3 regions of the Rhodococcus sp. PAMC28707 genome follow, and region 1 is predicted to be linked to each of the others. Evidence: riboswitches for the same ligand, from Rfam matches in the RefSeq annotation. Region 1 holds a riboswitch; each other region holds the start of a gene.
What was found. A riboswitch is a leader RNA that binds a small molecule or an ion and turns the genes downstream of it on or off. The one in region 1 is predicted to bind thiamine pyrophosphate.
Positions count from the first base shown of each region.

Region 2: linked by a shared signal. The riboswitch ahead of thiO (glycine oxidase ThiO) and the one ahead of E5720_RS11005 (3-oxoacyl-ACP reductase) in region 1 are both predicted to bind thiamine pyrophosphate.
Region 3: linked by a shared signal. The riboswitch ahead of E5720_RS15450 (TenA family protein) and the one ahead of E5720_RS11005 (3-oxoacyl-ACP reductase) in region 1 are both predicted to bind thiamine pyrophosphate.

Region 1 is NZ_CP039253.1:2,444,333-2,451,571, reverse strand. Features, by position in the region: gene E5720_RS11020 (alpha/beta fold hydrolase) at 1-236, shown strand, start outside; gene E5720_RS11015 (DUF4185 domain-containing protein) at 233-1,687, opposite strand; gene E5720_RS11010 (LLM class flavin-dependent oxidoreductase) at 1,726-2,997, opposite strand; gene E5720_RS11005 (3-oxoacyl-ACP reductase) at 2,999-3,769, opposite strand; TPP riboswitch at 3,816-3,905, opposite strand; gene E5720_RS11000 (alpha-amylase family glycosyl hydrolase) at 4,018-5,322, opposite strand; gene E5720_RS10995 (alpha-hydroxy-acid oxidizing protein) at 5,319-6,479, opposite strand; gene E5720_RS10990 (helicase-related protein) at 6,737-7,239, shown strand, end outside.
Region 2 is NZ_CP039253.1:2,892,885-2,900,123, forward strand. Features, by position in the region: gene E5720_RS13160 (glutamate ABC transporter substrate-binding protein) at 1-567, opposite strand, end outside; gene E5720_RS13165 (hypothetical protein) at 600-1,904, opposite strand; gene E5720_RS13170 (NUDIX domain-containing protein) at 1,972-2,811, shown strand; gene thiE (thiamine phosphate synthase) at 2,864-3,556, opposite strand; TPP riboswitch at 3,582-3,694, shown strand; gene thiO (glycine oxidase ThiO) at 3,693-4,754, shown strand; gene thiS (sulfur carrier protein ThiS) at 4,751-4,966, shown strand; gene E5720_RS13190 (thiazole synthase) at 5,010-5,711, shown strand; gene E5720_RS13195 (ATP-binding cassette domain-containing protein) at 5,795-6,757, shown strand; gene E5720_RS13200 (ABC transporter permease) at 6,757-7,239, shown strand, end outside.
Region 3 is NZ_CP039253.1:3,362,007-3,369,245, reverse strand. Features, by position in the region: gene E5720_RS15470 (FAD-linked oxidase C-terminal domain-containing protein) at 1-1,135, shown strand, start outside; gene E5720_RS15465 (ATP-dependent DNA ligase) at 1,153-2,670, opposite strand; gene E5720_RS15460 (carboxylesterase/lipase family protein) at 2,724-4,283, opposite strand; gene E5720_RS21820 (hypothetical protein) at 4,372-5,025, shown strand; TPP riboswitch at 5,277-5,376, shown strand; gene E5720_RS15450 (TenA family protein) at 5,370-6,110, shown strand; gene E5720_RS15445 (ABC transporter substrate-binding protein) at 6,155-7,120, shown strand; gene E5720_RS15440 (ABC transporter permease) at 7,098-7,239, shown strand, end outside.

The DNA.
Region 1 (7,239 bases):
GAGCGAACCTCGTTCCACGCCTGATGAAGCCGCGGGACCGATTCATCGACATCCCGGTGCACTTGATCGTCAACACCGAGGACGTCGCAGTGCGGCCCGATCATTACGAAGACACCGGAAAATGGGTGAAAAACCTGACCCGCAACGATATTCACGCGGGCCATTGGTCACCGATCTCCCATGCTGTCGAGATCGCCGAGCTCACCGAGACGTACATCGATTCGCTGAAGAGCTAGTTCGTCAACTCCGCGTGCATCTGAAAGACGTTGTAGTCGGACCACGTCGAGATGTTGAAGTACAGATCGGTGCCGGTGGACCAGGGATGCATGAACCCTCCGTACAGCTCAGGGTATTCGGCGACGCTGACCATCGGCGCTCCGTCGGACCACGCTCCTTGCGGAGAGTCGGACTCCCGCAGCGTGATAGCCGTTTTCGCGGTGTCGAGGTAGGTCATCTGCCATCTCTGGCGTGAATCGTCGTACCGCACCGAGAGTTCCGCTGCCGGGGCCGCCACGATCGTCGACGCTGCGGTATACCCTCCGACCGGTGTCCAGTTACCTTCGCTCCAATACTGATACGCGGACTTGTTCAGCACCTGATCCTTCGGGACGCGTGCGACGCCGACGTCACCGAGCCTGGTGTTCGGGGTGCCGAACATGTACACGTAGTCACCCTGCGGGACCATCGACGTCACCTGAAACTTACTGACGCCGAAGATGTTGTCCCACTGTGCATACGGATCCTTCGTCCAGGTGGAGCCGCCGTCGTCCGAGTATGCGATCCCCCCATAGTTGGTCCACCAGGTTCCCGGGATGCTGTTCCACGTCCTGATGGACATGTAGCTCATGTATTGGCGATCGCCGATCGCGAAGCCGGAGGTAGGAATCGTGGTGATCTCGACGTTGTCGAGCTTGCGACTGCTGAGGAGTTCGGCTGCGTGACAACGACTGTCCTGCACCATACTGTCGTAGGTGACCCCGTCGGACAGATCGGTATCGGTGCTGAACGCGAGCACATTGCTGCGCCAATCCGGTCCCTGACCTCCAGGGGGATGGAAGCCTTTGCCGACGGTATCGCCGAACGCCGTCGCTATCTGCCCGGGAGCGCTCTCCCACATAATGCCCAGGTCCGTCCCGTAGACCTGCCACCGTTTGTCGGTGCGATTGATCGACCCCGCCCCTGTCTGTTTGGCAACACGGGTGACGTTTCCGATCTGCGGCATTGGAGGTGCAGAAGTTCTGACCGCCGGTTCGACGGGAGGTGACGCCGGATCGGGCGGAGGCGGGAGCTGCACTTCGGGTCCGGGAATCGGGATCGGAATGGTGAAAGGCTTGAACTCGAATCCGATTCGCGGAATGTTCAATTCGCTCGAGAGCGTGGTGGGCTCGCGGGTGTCATCGGTCAGGTTCGGGCACGGATCCAAGCAAGGGTCCGCCGGCAACGGTTCCGGGTCGATACGTGTCGGGGCCGTCGTCGGTGCTGGATACGGCACAGGTGCGAGTTGCGGAAAAGGGATCGGAATCGAGAGATCTTCCGGGACCAGCGACCCTGTCTCGTTCGTCAGATCGGCCGCGCACGCGCCGGGAGGGACGAGGGGTTCGGCGGCAGCCGGGACGCTGTCCCCGTACACGATCATCACGGACCCGAGAACAACAGCGGCACTCACGACGGCCATTCGCTTCGACATACTTCCCCTTCTGCGGATGCACCACCCGTGCCAGCGCATCATGCCAGATTCTCGCGCAATGAGCGCGAAGAGTATTCCTTACGAAAGAGATCACGTGACTGAAGAATTGGCACGACTTCGTCGACGAAGTCGTCGAGACTGTCCGGGTACAGCGGTGGCATCAGATTGAAGCCGTCGGCAGCTCCTCTTCGCACCCACTCCGAGATCTCGTCGGCGATCGATTCCGGCGTCCCGATCATCGTGGCGTGCCCTCCACCCGCTGCGAGTGTCCCGAGAAGCTGACGGACAGTCGGGTCATCTTTGGCGATTATCCGCAGGATCGTCTCGTATCGACCGTGCGGCCCGGTGAACTCCTCGATCGGCGGAAGAGCAGGAACCGGTGCGTCGAGCTCCCAATCGCTGCAATCCTGCTCCACGAACATCCCCAGTGTGCGCAACGACTGCTCGACGGGAAGCAGTGCATCGAGCTCGGCCTTCTTCGCACGGGCCTCGCTCATCGTCGACCCGACGTACGTCACCAGACCCGGCATGATCCCAACGGTCGAGCTGTTTCGTCCGGCAGCATCTATGCGGCGCTTGACATCTGAATAATAGGCGGCGCCGGCCTCGGCATCGTAGGCGACGGCGTAGATCGCCTCCGCGTAGCGGGCCGCGAGATCACGGCCAGGTCCCGACGCGCCCGCCTGGAACAGCACCGGCCGTCCCTGCGGAGACCGCGGGACCGTCAACGGGCCGTCCACCCGAAAGTGCTTGCCGACGTGATCGATGGGATGCACCTTCGCCGGATCCGCATACATTCCCTCGCGATCCAGTACCAGCGCGTCCCGTTCCCAGCTGTCCCATAGCGCGAGGGCAACCTCGACGAATTCCTCTGCGCGTTCGTACCTTTCGACCCGTGCCGGAATGTCCTCGAATCCATGATTGCGCGCCTCGGCGTCGAACATCGAGGTCACGACGTTCCATCCTGCGCGGCCACCACTGATGTGATCGAGCGAGGCGAGCAACCGCGCAGCGTGAAACGGTGTGTAGAACGTCGTGGATATGGTGGTGACCAGGCCGATATGGGTGGTCGTTCCGGCCATCGCCGTCAGGGCTGTGATCGGTTCGAGAAACCAGGTGCCCGCGCCGGCCGGATCACGAACGGAGTGTCCGTCCGCGAAGAACACGGCGTCGAACTTGCCCCGCTCCGCGGTCTGCGCGAGTTCTTGGTAGTAGCTGATATCGCCGAGGTCCTCGACCCTCGAATTCGGGTGACGCCACGCTGCACTGTGATGCCCACAGCCGTAGAGAAATGCGTTGAGGTGCAGCATGTCAGTCCTTGACCAAGCCGCCGTCCACAACCAAATTCTGTCCGGTCACCGACCTCGACCACGGAGACGCGAAGAACAACAGGGCATCTGCGAACTCCTCTGGTGTCACCACTCGCTGCAACGGCGTCGACGCCGCGATGAGGTCGAATACTTCCTCTGGTGTAGCGGCACTGGCGTCGGTGGTCCGCAGTAGGCCACCCGACACCATGTTCACAGTGATACCGTCGCCGCCGAGATCCGCTGCGAGAGTTCGAGTCAGAGACAACAGCGCAGCCTTCGATGCCGTGTAGTCGTGGTACGGCACCACTGGGTTCTGGAAAAGATTGGTGCCCACGTTGATGATTCGGCCGAATCCTGCTGCGCGCATCCCCTTCAGCGCTCGCTGCGTAGTCGTCAGCGCACCACGCACAGTGCCACGGAACTGCGCGTCGAACTCGTCCCATGTGATCGAGTCGGCCTTGCTGCGCGCGTCCCCGTTGAACGAGAAGTCGGCCAACGCGTTGTTGACCACCGTCGTCACGGAGGAACCGAAGTGCGCTTCGGCTTCGGTGAACAACGCGTCCACCTGCTCGGCGTCGGTGATGTCTGCTTGGATCGCTATCCCGCCGATCTCTGACGCCAGCGCCTCCGCCGAGACTCGACTGTTGCGGTAGTTCACCACGACGCGAGCGCCTTCTCGCGCGAATGCCCTGGCCACCGCGGTGCCCAGACCTCTGCCCGCTCCGGTGACGACTACTGTCTGCTCGTCCAACTTTTTCGACTGGATGTTCATGTCAGGCCTTTCGCTCTTCCGGCCCACACCGCGCAGAGCATGCACGTATCACACGTGCAGACATCCCTACGCTGGTGTTGACCAGATCAGGTTCGACGGGTGTGTTCTCAGCCGTTAGGCACCCCGTGTCGAAGAGGACTGTAACCTCTTGTCGAATATCCGTCTATCTAGGATCGATCATAGAAAGCCGTATAGATACCGGACAAGTCGGGTTTGTACACGTCCGGACCCTTATTGACGCCCTGCGCCTAGCGCAGCACCACCCAGCCGTGGGGTGGAACCCTGGTGGATCCGCCGCCCACTTGTGCGTCGCCGGACAATATCTCACCGGCCACGCGGTACGTCACTTCCTCGTCGCCGAGGTTCAACGCCACGTGCAACTGCTCGTCACCCGAGTGGACGCGGTACAACATCGCGGTATTGGACAGCTCCACCGTCTCGGTGCGCGCCTCGACGAGCCAGGGATGCCTGCGGCGAAGCCCGATCAGCTGCTGATGCAGACGGAAGGTCGGCCAACCGTACGGGGCGAGTTCCTCTCTGCTGCTAGGAAATTCCGGCCGTACCTCGTCATCGCCACCGACACGTTCCTCTTTCGCGCCACGGAAGCCCTGTTCGTCGCCGTAGTAGATCATCGGCATGCCCCCGACCGTGAACAGGACCACGAGCGCATGCTCGAGATGGCGTTCGTCGGTGATGGTGCTGGCGATGCGGGCCACGTCGTGATTACCGACGAACGTAGCCGGAACGAACGTCTCGAGCCACTCGTTGTGACGCCCGAGCGCGTGCGACAACTCGAAAAAGTTCCTTTCCGAGATTGCACTCCACGACGCTTTCCACAGCTCGTACTGAGTCACCGAATCCAGTGAGCTCGCCTTCACGATGGCTGCATAATCACCGTGGATGACCTCACCGAGGAAGTAGGCGTCGGGGAACTTTTGCCGAACCTTCGGAATGACCGCCGCCCAGAACCGCGGCGGCACAGCGTATGCCGCGTCGAGACGCCACCCGTCTGCACCCCGTTCGAGCCAGTGCGACATGACATCGACGACATACTGCTCGACCGCGGCGCTGTCATGGTTGAGCGTCACCAGTTCATCGTGGCCCTCGAAATTGCGATGAGTCGGTCTCGCCCCGGACCAGTCGAGATGGAACCACTCGGACTCCGGCGAATCCGGTCCTGCTTCGAGCGCCTGTACGAACCGCGGAAATGCTTGTGCCACATGGTTGAATACGCCATCGAGCATGACCCGCAGCCCACGCGAATGAGCTTGGTGGATCATGTCGTCGAAGTCGGATTCGGTGCCGAGCCGCGAATCGATGCGAAGGTGATCGATGGTGTCGTATCCATGGCTTGCGGAGGCGAAGATCGGGCCGAGGGCGATTCCCGAGGCCCCGAGTTCCACGGCGTAGTCGAACCAGTCGACGATGCGGTGCAGTCGATGCTCGTCCTCGAGCGAAGCGCCGTCCCAGTTATGGACCGGGGCGCCGACGAATCCCAGGGGATAGATGTGCCACCAGATGGCGTGCTCGACCCAGGCAGGTTGACCGCTCATGCCCGGATCACCGACTCACGACCGAGCTCGGCAGCCCCGGTATGACCCGACAAGCTGGTGACGAGATCGAATTCAGCGAGAATGCAACGCAATACATGCGCCACACCGTCCTGGCCGCCGAGCGCCAATCCATACAGAAACGGCCGTCCCAGCAGCACCGCATCGGCCCCCAACGCAAGCGCCTTCGCCATGTCGGACCCGGTGCGCACACCGGAATCGAACAAAACCGTCAGCTGATCACCGACGGCGTCCACGATCTCCGGCAGCGCGCTCAACGACGAGCGAGCGCCGTCGATCTGGCGGCCACCATGATTGGACACCACGATCCCGTCCACCCCGTGATCGGCGGCTGCCCATCCGTCGGCAACCGTGCAGATTCCCTTCAATACGATCGGTCCGTCCCACTGCTCACGCAGGAACGCCAACTGCGACCAGTTCAACCCAGGGTTGGGGAACATCTGCGCCCAGTGCATGGCTGCAGCAACAGGATTCGCTTCGACCGATTGATCCAGACCCGCAAGAAATGCCGGGTCCGTCAGATAGTTCTCGATCCCGAGGTTCGCCAGAAACGGCAGGTATCCACGGTCGAGGTCGGCCGGCCTCCAGCCGAGAAGCGTCGTGTCGAGCGTCAGTACAAGCGTCGTGAATCCCGATTTCTTGGCTCGCGCGAGGAAGCTGAGGAGAACGGATTCATCTGTGGGCCAGTACAACTGGTACCACCTGGGGGCGTCGCCACCCGCCTCGGCGATCTGCTCGAACGAATGCGAAGCCTGAGTGGAGTGAATGTAGGGCACCGAAAGCTCCGCGGCTGCCCGCACCGTCGCAAGCTCACCGTCCGGATGCGCGAGAGTCTGAACACCCACCGGCGCGATCAGCAGCGGCGCGGGCATCGAGGTGCCGAGCACTGTGACCGCGTGATCTCGTTCCGCTGAACTCCGCAACATGCGCGGGGCGATGCGCCACTCGTCGAACGCATCGCGGTTCGCGCGTGCCGTGGAACCGCTACCTGCGCTGGCGACGATGTACCCGAGAGCTTCCGGGCTGAGCGTGGCAGCGGCCTGCTCCTCCAACCTGGCCAGGTTCGTGGTGATCTGCGGCCTCTGATCGGTGAACATGCCCTGGGCATATATACCGATTTGATGGTCACTGAAGTTCATGGTCACCACCGTAGTGCCGCCGCAGGCCAGATGGCAGGACATCACCGAGCACGTGGTGCGGAGAGCGGGCGGTGGCAGAGCGGGCGGTGGGAGAGCGGGCGGTGGGAGAGCGCGCACCCTTATTCGGAACCTCGCTCCCTCGATCACGTCATGGCGAGGGCGTTCGGTTTGCAAAAATGATGCATGCTTCGCACCGCCCAGGGATGTCGGCGCCGTCCTCTACGGTATTCCGGACACCGTACGACAGACTGGATCCGATGCCACCTCGTAGACGCAAGCCCACAACCACCGCGAGAACCATCGGCGCAGGCAAGAGCGCTGCCGCGCGGAAGTTCAAGGAGTCGACGGCAGCACAGTCGGCCGCATCGCCGACGGCCAAGAAAGCCCCCGCGAAGAAGGCCGCTACCAAACGGACGCCTGCCAAGCGGACCACGACGCGTAAGCGGGCGCCACGTAAGACCGTCTCGCCGGACCTGCGGTTGCCAGATCCGGGTGAGCGGGTATGGGTCCTCGACGTGCCGTTCGAGGATCGCGCTCTCGCGTCGGCCTCCGGCGCTCGATGGCATCCGGGTCCGCGGGTGTTCGCGTTCTATGGGACCGAGCTGCCCGACGGTTTGGCGTCGTTCGAGTCGATGCCGTACAGCCTGCAGCGCTGGATCGAGGACGATGCCAACGAGGAGTGGCGGCCCGAGGAGATGCACGAGCGGTCGATGACGCCGCGGGCGACGCAGCTCGAGTCGGTGCGCAGGCATCTCGACGC
Region 2 (7,239 bases), 450 kb from region 1:
GGCGACACCGTCGATCCCCGATCCTTTGACCGCCAGAACACGTTGCTGCGCTTGGAAGTACACGGTGGAGAACGACACGTCCTCTTTGCGAGCACAGGTGACCGTCATGGTTTTCACCACGATGTCGACCGTGGAATCCTGCAGTCCCTCGATCCGTTCGGCGGAGGACATTATCCGAAAATCCACCCGATCAGGATCGCCGAACAGGTCACGGGAGATCTCCCGCGCGATGTCCACGTCGAATCCGACGAGCTTTCCGGTCATCGGGTCGCGAAAGCTGAAGAGATTGCTACCGGCATCGAGCCCGACTATCAACCGCCCGCGTTCCTTGATCGCGTCGACGGTCGGCATCGGTGGGGCATTCTGACCGGCTGCTCCGGGCGGTATCGGCCGGAGACTGGCGGTGGGGCGATCGCACTGGGGATCCGGGGTCGACGGCTCGGGAGATGCGGTCACCGGTCCTGCGCCGTCGGGCAGCGGTGGTTCGGTGTAGCTGACGGCAGGGACGTCCGGTACCGCGTCCTCGGTTGCGCATCCCGCGATCAGTGCGCCGACGATCGCGAGGATGGCGAACGAGAAACGAAGGGGAACGCACTGTTTCACAGGTACTCACGCAACCTCGGAATGAGCCCTGCTCCGACCGCTGCAGCAGCAGTGATCGCGAGGACGATCGCGCCCGAGGCAAGTCCGGTCAGCACCGACTTGGCGCGAACCACATTGCCGCGCAGCTCAGCACGGGCATCGTCGATTCCGTTGTCGAGCATCGTGTCGAGCAAGCGGAATTGGGTCGAGGAATCCTGCACACCGTTGCCGGTGGCCACGGTGACAGCAGTAGTGAAGTCGCCGACGGCGAGTGCCTGATCTATCCGCTCGTGCGAGGCCTTCCACGCGGCGACCGACCCGGTCATATCGGCATTGTCGGCAAACAGTTCGGTCAAACGATCGGTGTTCTGCGCGAACTCCGCGTCGAACTCTCTGGTGCTACCGCGTCGTATCAGGTTGAGTGTTTCGTCGGCGCGGGCCTGCTGCGCCAGGATGAACCCGGAAGTCAGTTTCTGCAGCGGAGCGACACCGCGGTTCAGCGCGCGGTCGGTGGCTATCGAAGAAGTCAGCCCCGCCACCAACATCCACCCGAGTAGGAGCGAGATCGCCAGGGAGGCGCCGAGAAATCCCGCGTTGAGCTTTCGGCGGGTGCGGGTAGAAAGGTATATCTGTGCGAGCACCAGCAATATCAGGCACACCACAACGAGACCGATCGCCACGAACGGTGGATTGACGAAGCGTTCCTGGTCGTTAGATACCCGAGCGGCCTGCTCGGCGTAGAGGCGTTCGGCACGGGGCAGCAACGAGGTCTGCATCTGCGTCGACGCCTCACCCAGGTACGCCGCACCGACGGGATTGCCACTGCGATTATTGGCACGGGCGGTCTCCACCAGTCCGGTATACACCGGCAGGCCCGCGCCGATCTCCATGAGAACTGTCCGTGCTTCGTCGTCCGAAACCGCGAGCCCGTCGGATGCCCGGATCAATTCGGTGCCGGCATTTCCGATCGCCTGGGTGTATCGATCGCGAACGTCCCTGGGCTCGAGCCCGCCGGCGATGAATGCAGTCGAGGCAGCCGCGTCGGCAACGGACAGTGCGCCGTAGAGGTTCTGCGCCGAGTTGGCGAGTGGCTCGGTCCGAACGAGAAGCGTGTCGAGCGTCCGGGCTCGCTCGGATACCGAGATGGCGGTAACGGTGCCGGTGACTACGAAAGCGATGATGAGTATCAGTCCCAGAGCGATCATGCGCGCCGGCGTGGACCGAATCAGACGCTGCAGTTCGCGTCGAGAATCGGCCTCCGACGTCACGGCAGCCGTCGTAGGAGGTACGGCAGCCGAGGGCGTAGTGCCGACCACAATCACAGTACCGAGCATATAAGCCGGAGCGACCGTCCGTACGCCTACCGGAAGGTTGACCTAGGGTGTCGGTATGCGTGGCGACGGTGACGGGTGGGTTGTTGGTGAGAACGGCACGCGGCACTGGGGCAAGCACGGCGCGGCTGGGCTATTACTGCGGGCGCCCTCGCCGCACGGTGAGCCGACGGTCCTCCTGCAGCACCGGGCGCTGTGGAGCCATCAAGGTGGGACGTGGGCGTTGCCGGGGGGCGCAAAGGACTCGCACGAAACGAACGTGCACGCCGCTGTTCGTGAAGCGGACGAGGAAGCTGGAATCGGTGCCGAGAACGTCTTCGTGCGCGGGGAAGTCGAGACGGCGCGGATGGCGAGCGGATGGTCCTACACGACTGTCGTCGCCGACGCGGCCACCCAACTCGACACCACGATGAACGGTGAGAGCACCGAACTTCGGTGGGTTCCGGAGGACATGGTCGATCAACTTCCACTGCACCCGGGATTCGCCGCCAGTTGGGCCTCCCTGCGCATCAGCCCGCTGCGAGTTCTGCTGGACACCGCGAACGTACTCGGCTCGAGGCCCGACGGTTGGTGGCGCGATCGCAGCGGCGCAACCGGCAAGTTGCTGAGCTCACTGGCGGGCACCCTTCCGCGAACCGTCGAGCTGCCGGGTGTCGGCTTCGGTTGGCTCACCCGGATCGAGGCAGTCCTCGAAGGTGAAGCACGAGCAGCACAGTTCGAGGACATCAGAGTCCCCGTCATCCACGCCGCCGGCAGTGGGGACGACGAACTCGCATCACAGGCAGCGGCGTCGACGACACTCACTGCTTTGGTCACCGCTGACCGCGGACTGCAGCAACGGCTCCCGACGTCGGTGCAGGTGCTCTCGCCGTCGATCGTGCTGGGCTGGCTCGGCTGACCAGACGGATTCTGTCAGCCCTGCAACGCGAGGTCAGCCCTGCAACGCGAGGTCAGCCCTGCAACGCGAGCTTGAGCTCCCGTGCAGCTGCCTGTGGATCCCGAGCTTTGGTGATGGCCCTTACGACGACGATGCGATCCGCGCCCGCGGCAAGAACTTCGTTTACGTTCTCGGCGTCGATCCCTCCGATGGCGAACCACGGCCGCGTCGGAGCGGATTCCGCGGTGCTGCGCAACAGGTCCAGACCGGCTGCTTTCCGGTCCGGTTTGGTCGGTGTGGCCCAGATCGGCCCGGTAGCGAAATAGTCGACGCCGTCCTCGATGGCAGCGAGAGCGGCCTGGCTGCGATTCTGTGTCGACCGCCCGATGACGACGTCGGGGCCGAGGATCTGGCGCGCATAGTGAACCGGTAGATCGCCCTGGCCGAGATGCAGCACGTCGGCGCCCGATGCGAGGGCAAGGTCGGCGCGGTCGTTGACTGCGAGGAGCGCACCGTGGCGTGTGGTGGCGGCCGACAGAATTGCCAGCGCAGCCAGCTCGTCTTTGGCTTCGAGCGGGCCGAACGTGCGCTCGCCTTCGGAGTTCTTGTCGCGAAGTTGAATGACGTCGACGCCACCGGACAGTGCGGCCTCGGCGAACTGAGCGAGATCGCCGTGCTCGCGTCGAGCATCGGTGCACAGATAAAGCCGAGCTGATGTCAAACGCTCACGCGCTTCCGGGTTGCGGATGATCCGATCGCTTTGCACACCGGCAACGGTAGTCTGTTGGCGAGAGTCGATACACGGGAGTCCCGAGGTACGTGGGGCTGAGAGTGGACACGCCAGTCCTTACCGTCAATACCTGAACCGGATCATGCCGGCGCAGGGAGTGAGGTGGTGAGAAGTGCCCAAGAGCCTTTCCGTGGTCGGTGGCGGAGTGATCGGCTTGGCAGTGGCCGCACGATCTGCGCGCGAGGGCTGGTCCGTGCGGCTCCACGACCCGTCGGTCGGCACCGGCGCATCATGGGTGGCAGGGGGAATGCTCGCGCCGCTGTCCGAGGGATGGCCGGGCGAACACGAACTGCTCGAGCTCGGCGCGCATTCCCTCGCCAGGTGGCCCGAATTCGCACGAGCACTTCCTGGCCCGTCGGTGTTCTCCGCTACCGGATCACTGACAGTCGCCCTCGATGCAGCCGACGCGACGGACCTGCGAACCATTGCCGATTGGGTCGGGAAGCAGGGGCACGAGCTCGAGATCCTCGGTCGGGCCCAGATCCGAGAGCTCGAACCTTCCCTCGCACCGAACATTCGTCTCGGCCTGCTGGCACCCACCGAACTGGCCGTCGACAACCGCATGCTGCTCGAGGCACTGCAGACCGCAGCGATGAGCGGCGGCGTCGAATTCTCCACCGACACCGTCACCGATCTCGACGCACTGACGACCGACCGCATCGTGTTGGCAGCAGGCGCCCAAACCTCCGCGCTACTCACCGATGTACCGGTCCGGGCCGTCAAAGGCGAAATACTGCGTCTACGACGCAGACCCAGTGCCACACCTGCGCCGACCCGAACGATCCGCGGCAGCGTCCACGGACGCGCGATCTACCTGGTACCGCGCGGAGACGGATTGGTTCTCGGGGCCACACAATACGAATCGGGTCAGGACACCCAGGTCACCGTCGCAGGCGTCCGTGACCTCATCGCCGACGCAGAGCGGTTGCTGCCGGGCCTCGGCGAATACGAACTTCACGAATGTGCGGCAGGCCTGCGCCCGATGAGCCCCGATGGGTTGCCACTCATCGGCAAGATCTCCGACCGCGTCATCGTCGCCTCGGGCCACGGCCGCAATGGAATCCTGTTGACGCCCATCACCGCAGACGCCGTCGCTGCACTACTGGAAGACGACGCACTCATCGAAGCGAAGGCCGCAGACCCGGCCCGATTCACCACAGATAGGAAACCATGACTGCTCTGGCAATAGGTGTCACCGTCAACGGCGAGGACCACCTCCTGACCGAAGAGATGACGATGCGTCAACTGCTCGAACATCTTTCGATGCCACCGAAGGGAATCGCCGTCGCCGTCGACGGCATGGTGCTCCCGAAGAGCCGTTGGGATTCGACGATGGTGGGCAAAGGCTGGACCGTCGACGTGCTGACGGCGGTGCAGGGTGGTTGATTCGCTGAAGATCGCGGACAGGACGTTCGACTCGCGCCTGGTCATGGGCACCGGTGGAGCGGCGAATCTCACGGTTCTCGAAGAAGCCCTCGTGGCCTCCGGTACCGAATTGACCACCGTGGCAATGCGTCGCGTCGACGCCGCGGGTGGCACCGGTGTCCTCGACCTGTTGCGCAGGCTGAACATCGCGCCACTGCCGAACACGGCCGGATGTCGCGGTGCCGCGGAGGCAGTACTGACCGCGCAACTCGGACGTGAGGCGCTCGAGACCGACTGGGTGAAACTCGAGGTCATCGCCGACGAGCGAACCCTGCTGCCCGACGCCATCGAATTGGTCAAGGCCGCAGAACAACTGGTCGACGACGGATTCAACGTGCTGCCCTACACCACGGACGACCCTGTCCTGGCCAAGCGACTCGAAGACATCGGCTGCGTCGCCGTCATGCCGCTCGGCGCGCCCATCGGAACCGGCCTCGGCATCTCGAACCCACACAACATCGAGATGATCGTCGACGCCGCGACCGTGCCCGTCATCCTCGATGCGGGCATCGGCACGGCAAGCGACGCGGCGCTGGCGATGGAACTCGGCTGCGATGCCGTCCTGCTGGCAACCGCGGTCACCAGGGCACAAGACCCTGCGCTCATGGCGTCGGCGATGAAGCATGCCGTCGTGGCCGGTTACCAGGCCCGTCGGGCCGGCCGGATACCGAAACGTTTCTGGGCTCAGGCGAGTTCACCGATGTAGTTGCACGTCATCCCAAAGGATGACCCTCGGTCGCGACTCAGGGGTGATGCGCCGGGGTGGTTCGGTAGTGGACAGTGAGTCCCATGATCGAAGTCAAAGGACTGACCAAACAGTTCGGAAACACCACGGCGGTCGAAGACCTGACCTTCACGGTGAAGCCGGGCATCGTCACGGGCTTCCTCGGACCAAACGGTGCGGGCAAGTCGACGACCATGCGCATGATCCTCGGATTGGACCGCCCCACCAGTGGGGTGGCGCTGATCGAGGGCAAGCCCTACAACAAGATCAAGCAGCCGCTCCGGACGGTCGGTGCGCTGCTGGATGCGAAGTGGGTGCATCCCAACCGGTCTGCGCGGGCACATCTCGAGTGGATGGCCGCGTCCAACGATATCGCGAAGTCTCGAGTGGACGAGGTGCTTCGGCTCGTCGGCCTCACCGACGTCGCGAAGAAGAATGCGGGCGGGTTTTCACTTGGTATGTCACAGCGACTCGGTCTTGCCGGTGCGCTTCTGGGTGATCCGAAAGTCCTTCTTTTCGACGAGCCGGTCAACGGTCTCGACCCCGAAGGCATCGTCTGGATTCGCAAATTCATGCAGCGTCTCGCCGCCGAAGGCCGAACGGTCCTCGTTTCGAGTCACCTGCTGTCCGAAATGGCTCAGACAGCAGAGAATCTGGTGGTGATCGGTCGCGGAAAGCTGATTTTCGATTCGTCGGTCCAGGATTTCATCGACCACGCGTCCGAGGCCTCGGTCCGAGTTCGAAGCCCGCAGCTCGACGCGCTTCGTAGTGCGTTGACCTCCGCCGGATTGACTGTGCGCGAACCGGATTCGGCAGAGGAGCTTCAGCCCTCGCTCGTCGTCGTCGACTCGTCCACCGACGCGATCGGTGACATCGCCGGCCGTGCCGGCATTGTGTTGCACGAGTTGTCCTCGCAGCGTGGGTCGTTGGAGGAAGCGTTCATGAAGCTCACCGGACACGATGTGCAATTCCACGGCGAAGGTGCCGAAGATCCGAACATTCAGCAAGCGATGGGTGGTTCACTCTGATGGGTGTCCTGGCAGCGGAACGAATCAAAATCACCTCGACCAAGTCGCCGTGGTGGTGCACGATAGCCATTATCGTGCTCGGACTCGGTTTGGCGGCGATCGTCGGCATCACGTCCAAATTGGGTATCGATTCTTACAACAATCAAGTTGCACAGGGTGATACGCCCGACTTCGAACCGTTCTTTCCGTCCGCGTTCGAGGCGGTAGGCAGCGGTGTCGGCGGATTCGGGGCATTGGTGCTCATGATCCTGGCGGCATTGACGGTCACCAGCGAATACCGCTTCGGCGTCATCAGGACCACCTTTCAGGCCATCCCGAACCGAGCCGCAGTACTGACGTCAAAGGCCCTGCTGATCGGGGTCTTCGGCTTCTTGCTCAGTTTGGTTCTCGGCCTCGGAGCGTTCTACCTTGCCAAGGCGACCGCAGGGTCCGACGCCGGAAGGTTGCTGAGCTTCGACACCGACGGCACCTGGCGCGTCATC
Region 3 (7,239 bases), 920 kb from region 1:
TGGCGCGACGGCCGTCGACGGCGGGATCGTGCTCAGCACCGAACTGATGCGTGACATCACGGTAGATCCGGTCACCCGCATCGCGGTCACCCAACCCGGACTACTCAACGTCGAAGTGAAGAAGGCTGCTGCCGAACACGGCCTCTGGTACCCACCGGATCCATCATCGTTCGAGATGTGTTCGATCGGCGGGAATGCCGCTACGAACGCGGGCGGTCTGTGCTGTGTCAAATACGGAGTGACAGCCGATTATGTCCTCGGTCTCGAGGTCGTTCTCGCCGATGGCACCGCGGTACGACTCGGCGGACCGCGCCTGAAAGATGTTGCAGGCCTGTCACTGACCACACTATTCATCGGCAGCGAGGGAACGCTCGGCATCATCACCGAGATCACCGTGCGTCTCATTCCGGCCCAACCGCCTGCCAGCACCGTCGTTGCGTCGTTCTCCTCGGTTCGTGACGCGACCACAGCCATCCTCGCGATCACCCGCTCGCTACGGCCGTCGATGCTCGAGTTCATGGATCGAGCGTCGATCGGCGCAGTCGAGGACGCGATGAACATGGGCCTGGACCGCGGAGCCGCAGCGATGCTGATTGCCCGTTCGGACTCTCCCGGTGACGACCGCGCGCATGAAATCGAGATCATGGCGGCCGCGTGCACCGAGGCTGGTGCATCCGAAGTCTTCACCACCGACGATCCGGACGAGGGCGAGGCTTTCGCAGCTGCAAGGCGATTCGCGATTCCCGCTGTCGAACGTCTCGGCAGTCTGCTCCTCGAGGATGTCGGTGTTCCGCTCCCGGCGCTACCCGATCTCGTCGAGGGTATCGAACGAATCTCCGAAAAGTACGCCGTACTCGTCGCCGTTATTGCCCACGCCGGAGACGGAAACACTCACCCACTCATCGTGTTCGATCCTGCCGATGTCGATATGACACGTCGGGCCAACATCGCTTTCGGAGCGATCATGGACCTGGCACTGACCCTGGGCGGCACCATCACCGGCGAGCACGGAGTAGGCAGGCTGAAGAAAGCATGGCTACCCGACCAGGTGGGAGCGGACGTCATGGAGCTCACTCAACGGATCAAGACCGCTCTCGATCCCAGCGGCATTCTCAATCCCGGCGCGATCCTCTGACGTAGCTCGGTGAGCACTCAGGTCGACGGCAGTAGGAGCGCGCGAACGGTATCGATCGTATCGGCTTCCGCAAGTGTCTTGTCGGGCCTGTATCGGAGTACCCGGGCGAATCGCAGCGCCACTCCACCTGCGTAGCGAGTGCTCCGCTGCACGCCGTCGAGTTCGATCTCGACGACAAGGTCGGGATGTACGTACACGGTGTGCTCGTCACGGGAACTCTCGTGTTTCGGAAACTCGTCGGTCTGCCATTGCAGCAGTGCATCGGTGAGCCCCTTGAACGTCTTGCCGACCATGATGGGATCCCCACCGCTCGGATCACGCGCCCCGAGATGCAGATTGGACAGCCGGCCCGTCCGCCTGCCGTAGCCCCATTCCGCACCGAGCACGACCAGATCCAACGTGTGCTCGGGCTTGACCTTCTGCCATGCGCGGCCGCGTCGACCAGCGGCGTAAGGCGCCGACAACGACTTGACCATCACACCTTCGTGTCCGGCTGCCAACGCCTCCTCGAAGTACCCGGCAACGGCGTCGGCGTCCGGGCGCGCCAGTGATGGAATCCGGTGAGTCGGTGCAACCTGTTCCAGCGCTGCCAGCCGGCGTTCGAGCGGTTCGTCCAGCAGATCCATGCCGTCGAGATGCAGGCAGTCGAAGAAGTACGGCTGCAGAAGCAACTCGTGGGCGCTCTGGGCACCGAACCGACTCATCGTCTCCTGAAAAGGACGCGGCCTCCCGCTTTCGGTGAGTGCGAGGGTTTCCCCATCGAGTACGACGCTGGTGCACGGCAACGCCCGGATCAACTCGACGAGCTCTGGCACGCTGTCGGTGATCTCCCGCAGGGTCCTGGTGTAGATATGCACATCTTCACCCGCTCGATGGACCTGGATGCGAGCTCCGTCCAGTTTGTACTCCAGACTCACCTCGCCTGCGAACTCGATCCACGCCGCGGCCGAAGACTCCGCGGGCGAGGCCAACATCGGACGCACGGGGCGTCCCACCTCGAGTTCGAAGGCCGCCAGTGCAGCCTTGCCTCCAGCGAGCGCAGCGGACGCCGTTGCCGATAGATTCCCGGAGAGCATGAAAGCCCGTCGGACCGGGTCGATTTTCAGCCCCGCCGCTGCAGCGATTGCGTCGGTCATGACACCTTCGAGTGCACCCTGGCGCAGCTCGCCGGTCAGCAACCGAACCAGAAACACTCGCTCGTCCCTCGTCGACCGCCCAAGAAGATCTGTCAGGACCTCGCGACGCCGGGCGGTCGAACCCGGACCGGACGTCGAGGCAACCGTCGTGATCTTCGTATCGACCTCGGCGACGGTAAGTGTGCCCGCGGCGGACGGGTCACCTTCGATATCGGCCAAGGTCCGCCAGCCCACGCCGATTCGGCCCTGCGGCAATTCACCGGACAGCCACGCCACGACGGTGGCGATCTCCGATGGATCGACTTCGGTGAGCAACAGCCTCAGTGCCTCGGTCTTGGCCTTACGGGAGCGAGTGGCACCCACGGCCAACGAGGTCTCGACGATTCGGATGAACAGCACCAGAAGTAGGTATCCAGAAGTGGACCACCTCAATCCACCGACCCCGGGCATCGTCAGGTGAAACCGAGTACTTGATCTCCCCATGCCGCGCGTAGAGCGGCGTCCGGGTCTTCGACAACAGAATCCTGGGCGTCGATGACAAGTGTGGAACGGGTCGGCTCGACGTACGGCGCCCAATGCTTCGCACCGTCGAGGGTGGCTGGGACTCCGTGCTGGGCAAAGGCGACCCATCTCTTCATCACACGCAGCGATACTGCCGTCGCTGCCTTGCGGCCACCGAGCCAGAATGTCGGATCTCTGTTCAACGTTCCGAAATTGCCGAAGACATAAGGCAACTCGGTCGCGTGTCCCGCACCTATACGAGCAGCCTTCAGCATCGGTGTCGCATGATCGAATCGATACATCCAGACCGGCGCGTATCGACTGTGCGCGTCCGCGATCCACATGGTCGGCATTCGGAATCCGGCATCCCTCGACATCGCTAGTGCACCAGCCGATTTCGAACGATCCGGATAAGCCGACATGATTTCTGCGATACGGAACGCCGGCAGATCCGAGTGATCGTTCGCGATCGCACGAAACATCTCCGTGACGGTGTCCGACGTGACCGGCATCAACGGTGACTTCATCAATCGGAAGATCGATGCCTCATCGTGATTCGTTCCGATGATCAACGGGATGCGGTGCGAGTATCCCTTTTGGAACGCTGCAACGGGATACCGCGGGACGATATCTCCGTCGACCACCGGCGCGAGCCCCAATGTGCCCGGCACCCGCGTCGGGACCTCGTAACACAGGGTGTCGCCCGCCTCGACGAGACGCATGAAGTCGACGGTTTTCAACTCCCCGATTCGATCCGGAGTGATATCCACGAGTTCGAGGAATCTCGTGGCCACGGCCGCCGCGCGTTCCGGTCCGTACACCGACGTCGCGGGCGCACTTTGCACGATAGCGCGGTGAAACAGTCCCTCGGCCTTCGGCGAGGTCATCAGTGTCGTGACCGACGCGCCACCCGAGGACTCGCCGAACACGGTCACGTTCGACGGATCACCACCGAACGATTCCACGCAACGCTGCACCCATTCGAGTGCCGCGATCTGATCACGCAAGCCGAGATTCGTCTCGAAGACCGTCTCCGCTGTGGAGAACGACGACAAGTCGAGGAATCCGAAAGCACCGACGCGATAGTTGACGGTGACGAGCACCAGGTCACCGAGTTCGGCGAGCCTCCTGCCGTCGTAGACGCTCTGTGCAGAGGAACCGAGCGAGTAGGCACCGCCGTGAATCCACACCATCACCGGCCGAGGTCGACCGTCGGGCTCGGGGGCCCAGACATTCACCGACAGACAGTCCTCCGACATCGGGATCGCCGGATCGATCGGCACCGGATTATCTTTGCCTTGGGGTGCGACATCACCGAAATTTCGACAATCCCGGGCTCCTGCCCACGGTTCCACGGGCCGCGGCGACCTGAAGCGATGTTTGCCGTCGGTCGCAGCCGCGTATGGGATTCCCTTCCAGACGAAGTGTGTGCCGTCGCGGTACCCGATCACATCGCCGTCCGGAGTGTGTACCTGACATGTCCAAATGCCGGCTTGCTCGACTTCGGTCAAGGCATTCCTCCGTATCCGACGTATACCCATCCGATCCTGGTCAAGGTACCAATTCCTGAGATCGATCCGTCCGCTTTAAGCTGGCGAGATGAACCGACTACGCGCATACGGCGCAGCCGTTGCTGCCGCGTCCTTCCTGGTTCTTGCCGGATGCGGGTCCGATGTCGACGGCAGCGCGACGGCGCCGCTTGCCACGGTCGACACCGACCCACCGTCGGTGGTCCGCACGACGCCCGCTACTCCCCCGTCGCCGATGACCTCGGCTGCCCCAACCACAACCGCGTCGACGACCCCCGCCAAATCGACAACGAGCAGTCCCCCGCCGACCGCCGACCCGTCCCAGTACGAGAGCACTGCCGGGTTCTTCTACTTCACCAGCCCGAGTGGCAAGTTCGAATGCGCGATCGTCGTCACCGAGACCTCGATCGCTGGGTGTCATGGCGAGTTTCCTCGCTCGGTGCCGCGGGTGGCGGGAAGTGGTGCTCCAGAGTCCTCGGTGGCTCCCAACACCGTCGAGATCACTGCCGGATCCCCAGCCAGGTTTCTCAGCTCGGGCGATCCGCGCTTTCATCGGTTCGACGGGCCTGCGAAACAACTGCCGTACGGGCTCACCCTCGCCATACCCGGAAGTGGACGTTCCAATGGGCTCGAATGCCGAGTCGAGGAGTCGTCCGGGGTCACCTGCCTGGATCAGGTCGGCCATGGTTTCACGGTGTCGGACAAGGTATTCGAGCTGAAGTAGACGCAATTTCCAACGAGCGTTTCGCCGGCGCGCGACCTCACATCAGATACCGGGTATGAATCCTGGGTAAACGAAATGCTGCGGGCCACCACCTGGCATCGAGGATCCGGTCACGTTCGGGAAGTCGAGCTACAGAGCAACCGATTCTGCGCCACCACCTCACCGTTCGGTCGTAGTCGACACGGTTGCGCGCGGAGAGGTCTACGGCCCGCTCACACTGCGTCACCGGCCAAGGGTGCTAGGGTCGGCGATGTTCTGACACGGGGTGCGTCCGTACATGCGGATGCTGAGATCACACCCGTCGAACCTGATGCAGGTAATGCTGACGAAGGGATGTCAAGGCGATGACTGCGCCTGTAAACTCGATGGACTCTGTCCGTCACACGGATCTGATGTGGACCGCAACGACTTCGTTGCGTCACTCGATCGACCAACTCGAATTTCTGACGCTGCTGGGCGAGGGCAAGCTACCGCTCGACGCGTTCCGGACGTATCTCGAACAGGATCGGCTGTATCTGGCGGGATACGCGAAGGCGCTGGCCATTCTGGCATCGAAAGCGCCGGACACGGCGACTGCCGCCTTTTGGGCCACCTCCGCGGCGAGCGCAGTCGAGGAGGCAACGCTTCACGAGTCACTGCTCTCCGGTGACGCGCTCCCCACGGCGAACGCGCAGGCCACGCATTCACCCACCTGCCTCGGGTACGTCTCGTACTTGGTAGCAACCGCCGCCACCGAGCCTTATCCCGTTGCGGCGGCGGCGATCCTGCCATGCTTCTGGATCTATGCCGACGTGGCCGTTCGCCTTTCGACATCGGCCAAACGGGTTCTCCACCATGATCCGAATCATCCCTACGCACAATGGGTTTCGGCGTACAACTCCGATGAGTTCCGTGATGCCGTCGATTGCGCGCGCCTACTGGTGGACGACGCCGCTCGGCTCGCTACCGATGCTCAACGAAGTGCCATGATCGACTCGTTCGTCATCGCGACGCGGTACGAATCGATGTTCTGGGACAGTGCACTTCACCCGACACCGTGGCCACTTCCCTCTTCCGGGATTGCTGCGTTGGAGGTAGCACTGTGACACTCTTCCGAAGGATCGGCGCCATCGCAGTTGCCGTCGCCACCATTACTTCACTGACTTCGTGTGCACAATCCACTGACTCCGACACCATCCGCTTCGCGCTCGACTGGACGCCTAACACCAACCACACCGGGCTGTACGTTGCTATACAGGAGGGGTACTTCGCCGACGCCGGACTCGACGTCGAAATACTGCCTTACAACAGCACATCCCCGGACACGCTGGTCGACGCGGGCAACGCCGAGTTCGGCATCAGCACGCAGAGTTCGACTACATTCGCGAAAACAGCAGGAGCTCAAATCATTTCGGTACTGGCGCCGCTGCAACACTGGGCCACCGGAATCGGCGTGAAAGCCGACCGCGAAGACATACCGAGCCCGAAAGCCCTGGACGGCAAAGTCTACGCAGGCTTCGGTGATACCGGAGAGAAGGCCGGACTACGCCAAGTCATTCAAAACGACGGCGGCGCAGGTGAGTACGACACCGTCGTGCTCGGAACATCGGCCTACGAGGCCGTGTATTCGGGCACAGCGGACTTCACCGTGTCCTACCTGGCGTGGGAGGGTATCGAGGCCGAGCACAGCGGTACTCCGATGAAATACTTCGACTACACCGACTACGGCTTCCCCGACGCCTATGCCCTCACAGTCAACGGTAACGAGAACTGGCTGGCAAGCCATCCCGACGAGGCCAAGAAATTCGTCCAGGCGCTTCAACGCGGCTACCAACTCGCGGCAGACGATCCGGTCCGCGCCGCGCAGGACATCATCGATGCGAATCCAGGGGCCTTCACGGACGAGCAATTGGTCTTCGAAAGCCAGCAGATGCTCGCCGACCGCTACATGCTGGACGAGTCGGGGGCAGTCGGGCGACAGAACCTCGACAAATGGACCGAATATTCGAGATTCCTGTACGAGAACGGTGTCCTGGTCGATCAAGGCGGCACCGCCGTCGACACCGAGCCCGACTGGTCCACCTACTTCACCGATGACTTCCTCGGCGCTCAGTAGCGCGGCGTTCGGCGCTGTCGAACGGCCGGCGAAGCGTAGACCGCGAATCGGGGCTGCAATCCGTTGGGCCATGCCATCGGTCACCATCGTCGTGGTGCTCGTTATCGGATGGCAGGTCT